DNA from 2 places in the Pseudaquabacterium prasiolae genome. Region 1 is predicted to be linked to the other one. Evidence: predicted binding sites of a transcription regulator. Region 1 holds the regulator's gene; the other holds the start of a gene.
What was found. The regulator FNR, encoded in region 1, switches genes on or off when oxygen is low (the NO sensors DNR and NnrR bind a similar motif). The targets are predictions, from matches to a motif close to TTGATNNNNATCAA.
Positions count from the first base shown of each region.

Region 2: the regulator FNR is predicted to act here: its motif matches at 1,024-1,037, upstream of N4G63_RS17945 (hemerythrin domain-containing protein).

Region 1 covers NZ_JAOCQD020000001.1:2,050,967-2,053,161, forward strand. Annotated here, with positions in the region: gene hemN (oxygen-independent coproporphyrinogen III oxidase) at 1-930, opposite strand, end outside; gene fnr (fumarate/nitrate reduction transcriptional regulator Fnr) at 1,100-1,843, shown strand; gene N4G63_RS08940 (hypothetical protein) at 1,862-2,149, opposite strand; gene N4G63_RS08945 (hypothetical protein) at 2,170-2,195, opposite strand, start outside.
Region 2 covers NZ_JAOCQD020000002.1:1,286,579-1,288,773, forward strand. Annotated here, with positions in the region: gene N4G63_RS17940 (Crp/Fnr family transcriptional regulator) at 116-910, opposite strand; gene N4G63_RS17945 (hemerythrin domain-containing protein) at 1,176-1,718, shown strand; gene N4G63_RS17950 (2-hydroxyacid dehydrogenase) at 1,737-2,195, opposite strand, start outside.

The DNA of each region.
Region 1 (2,195 bases):
CGCCAGTGCGTCGGTGGGCAGTGCGAAGTGGTCCATGCCGATGTAGGCGTAACCGTGGCCGATGAAGCCGGCAATCGCACCGCCCAGCATGGCCACGCGGTGCTCGGGCGGCGGCAACTGCTCGACCACGATGCGCCGCTGCGGCTTGAAGCGCTGCGGCAGGTGGGCGTACGAGTACAGCGCGATGCGGTCGGGGCGCAGTTCGGCGATCTGCGACACGGTGCGGGTGAAGGACTCGGGGGTCTGCTTGGGCAGGCCGTAGATCAGGTCGGCATTGATCGACTCGAAGCCGATCTCGCGCGCCGCGCGCATCAGCTCTCGCACCGATTCGAAGGGCTGCACCCGGTGCACCGCCTGCTGCACCGCGGCGTCGAAATCCTGCACACCGAAGCTCAGCCGGTTGAAACCGAGCGCCGCGAAGTGCCGCAGCCGCTCGGGCGAGGCGGTGCGTGGATCGACCTCGATCGACACCTCGGCGCCCGGCGCGATGCGAAAGTTCTCGCGCAGCATGGCCATCAGGCCGGTGAGTTCGTCGTCGCTCAGGAAGGTGGGGGTGCCGCCGCCCAGGTGCAGCTGCGACACCGCCTGGCCGCGGCCGAGCACGGCCACGTTCAGCGCCACCTCCTGGGCCAGCACCTCCAGGTACTCGGCCGCGCGCTCATGGTGCTTGGTGATGACCTTGTTGCAGGCGCAGTAGTAGCACACCGATTCGCAGAACGGGATGTGCAGGTACAGCGACAGCGGTGGCACCCCGCCCACGGTGGCGCCCGACGCGCGCTGCGCGAGCGCACCGACATAAGCCTCGGCACCAAAGGCCTCGACAAAGCGGTCGGCGGTGGGATAGGACGTGTAGCGTGGACCGGGGCGGTCCAGTCGGCGCAGCATGGCTTCGGTGAGCACAGGCACCTGGTCGATGGCGGATTGATCCATGATCCGCACTGTGCCCAAGCGCCCGAACCGGGCCTTGATCTGGCTCAAGTCGCGCTTTACGCCGGGGGAAAACAATGATCCCATGCTTGCGCCCGGTCAGACGACCCCAGGGCACAGACACTGGACCTTGCGCCAGAACAACCGCGGAGACGCATTGACAATGCCTGACATGAACGCCGCTGCCGACGCCAACCGGGTCCGCCCCGATGCCTTCAAGGTGGCCTGCTCCAGCTGCAACCTGCGTGAGCTGTGCTTGCCGGTGGGGCTGACGCGCGAAAACCTCGAGCGCCTTGACACCCTGGTGGCCACGCGCCGCACCGTTGAGCGGGGCGACATGCTGTTTCGGGCCGGCGACGAGTTCCAGTCGCTCTACGCGGTGCGCACCGGTTTTTTCAAGACCTGCGTGTCGTCGGAGGACGGGCGCGACCAGGTCACCGGCTTCCAGATGGCCGGCGAGTTGCTGGGGCTGGACGGCATCAGCACCGACAACCACACCTGCGATGCGGTGGCGCTGGAGGATTCGCAGGTCTGCGTGATCCCCTACCGCCAGCTCGAAGACCTGTCGCGCGAGTTCAACGAGCTGCAGCACCAGTTCCACAAGATCATGAGCCGCGAGATCGTGCGCGACCATGGTGTGATGCTGCTGCTGGGCAGCATGCGCGCCGAGGAACGTCTGGCGGCCTTCTTGCTGAACCTGACCCAGCGCCTGAAGGCGCGTGGCTTTTCGGCCTCGGCGCTGATCCTGCGCATGACGCGCGAAGAGATCGGCAGCTACCTGGGCCTGAAGCTCGAGACGGTGAGCCGCACCTTCAGCAAGTTCCAGGACGACGGCATTCTCGAGGTCAAGCAGCGGCAGATCCGCATCATCGACCAGGACATGCTGCAAAGCCTGGTCAACGGCGCCGCCTGCTGAGGCACTGCGGCCGGCTGCTCAGGCCGGCCAGCGCGGGCGGCCGGGGCCGGATTCGGCCTGGTTCAGCTCATCGGCCGTCTGGTGCAGCAGCTGCGTCAGCGCGCCTGCCGTGGCGATGACACCCCAGAACACGAAAAACGCCAGCGTGTAGACGCCCGCTGGTGCCAGCTCGACCGGGGCCCCGCCAAACCAGTGCAGCGTGGCCGGATCGACCAGCGCGAACACCAGCATCTCCAGCACGCCGGCCATCAGGAAGGCCGGCCACAGCACGGCCAGGGCCCGCAGGGTGAAGCGCCCGGTGGACATGGGCTTCTCTGGCGCGCGCTTCAGCGCGGCGCCGCGGTGGCGGCAT
Region 2 (2,195 bases), on a different contig from region 1:
CAACAACCACTGGCGCTGAAGCGCCTGGCTCGAAGGCCCCAAGGCCGAATTGAAGGCCGTGCGCGTGATCGACGGGCGGCTGCACCCCGGCGTCGACCCGGCGGCGCCGCGCCGCTCAGGCCTGGGCCAGGCGCTCCAGCGCCACGGTGTCGAGCACCCGCACCAGGTAGCCCGAAACCTCGATCACGCCCTGGCGGGTGAAGCTGCGCATCAGCCGCGACAGGGTCTCGGGCGTGATCGCCAGCTGCGAGGCCACGTCGCGCTTGCGCTCGTGCAGGCGCACCACGGCCTGGTTGCCGGTGTCGTCGACCGGCTCGCAGCGCTGGTGCAGCCATTGCGCCAGGCGGGCCGGCGCGTCCTTGTGCATCAGCTCGTGGGTGTTGACGGCCAGGGCCTGCACCTCGCGCGCCAGGCCTTCGATGACCCGCTGGGCCAGGCCCGGGTGCACCGCCAGCCGCGCGGCCAGGGCCGCACGCGGCAGCTCGACCACCTGGGCCGGGCCCAGGGCCTGGGCGTCCATCACATGGGTGTCGCCGGTCCAGGCCGAGCTGAGATCCAGCCAGGCCGGGCCGCGCACGATGCGCTCGGTGCGAAAGGTGCCGTCGGCGGTGCGAAAGCCCAGCGCCACCTCGCCGCTGCGCAGGGCCACCAGGGTGTCGGCGGCAGCGCTGCGGCTGAGCACGCCCTGCCCGGTGGGCACGGTGTGGGTCCGGGCCAGCGCTTCGAGCGCGCCGGCCTCGGCGTCGGACAGCGGGGCGCCGCCCAGCAGCGCGCGCCACAGCTCGGCGTCGCTGGCCATGGCCTTGGCCTGGGTGGCCCGCAGCGCGGCGCCGGCCTCGCCAGCCAGCCGGATGCCGGCGGCCTCGCGCAGCACCGGCGTGCCGAGGGGAGCAGCGTATCGGGGTTCCATGCGTCGGTCGGGTTCGGTGTCGATGCGGCGGACGGTGGCCGGGCACCCGTTCACAGCAGATGGCGGCCGACGTCCTGTTGGGCCAACTGTCGGCGAGCACCCCGGGGCCCGGGTTGCGTTGGATCAAGCGCGGGCGCAGGGGCAGCACGCGCTGGCGCAAACCAGCCACCCGGCGGCCTCCCGCCGCCGCTTGAAACCGCAAAAAAGTGCACGGTGCAGCGGCGCGGCGGCGCGGCGGCCGGCACTGCGCCGACAATCCGGCCGCATGAGCCGCCTGCACACCATTTCAGCCCCTGGCCAGGCCGCGCCCGGGGTGGGTTTTGAGCAGCCTTTCGAGATGCTGGCCGCCTGCCACGAGCGGGTGCGGCGCTCGCTGGCCCTGCTGCAGCGCCTGCTGGCGCACTGGCAGGCGCAGGGCGCCGATGCCGCGGCACGCAGTGCGGCCGCCGATGTGTGGCGTTATTTCGAGATCGCCGCGCCGCAGCACCATCTGGACGAAGAACGCCATGTGCTGCCGCGCCTGGCCGCGGCCGCCGAGCCCGCGCAGCGCGAGGCCGCCGCCCGCCTGCTGGCCGACCACGCCGCCTTTGCCGCACTGTGGGCCACGCTGGGGCCGGCGCTGGCCGCGCTGCGGGATGGTGCGGTGCCGGCCGCCGGCTGGCAGCAGGCGGCCGAGGCCTTCATTGCGCGCCATGCCGGGCATCTGGCGCTGGAAGACGAGCTGGTGTTCCCGGCCGCCCGCGCCGCCACGCCGGCGGCCGAGTGGCCGGCCATGGGCGCCGAGATGGCGGCGCGGCGCCGGCCCTGAGCGCGCCCGGCCGGCGGCTTACGCAGCCGAAACGAGTTGCCCGCGCTCGAAAAAAGCGGCCAGGTTCTCGGCCACGCGGTCGGCCATGGCCTGGCGCGTCTCGCGCGTGGCGCTGGCGATGTGCGGTGCCAGCACCACGTTGTCGAGCGCAAAGAAGGCCTCGGGCACGCGCGGCTCGTCGTCATATACATCCAGCCCGGCGCCGGCAATGCGGCGCTGCTGCAGGGCGGCCAGCAAGGCGGCCTCGTCGACCACGCTGCCGCGCGCCACGTTGACCAGAAAGCCGTCGGGGCCCAGCGCGTCCAGCACGCCGGCATTCACCAGGTGCCGGGTCTCGGGACCACCGGCGGTGATCACCACCAGGTAGTCGGCCCAGCGCGCCAGCTCGGTGAGCACGGGTTCGTGCCGCCAGGCCACATCGGCCACGGCGCGCCGGCTGTGGTAGCGGATGTCCATGCGAAAGCCCGTGGCCCGCTC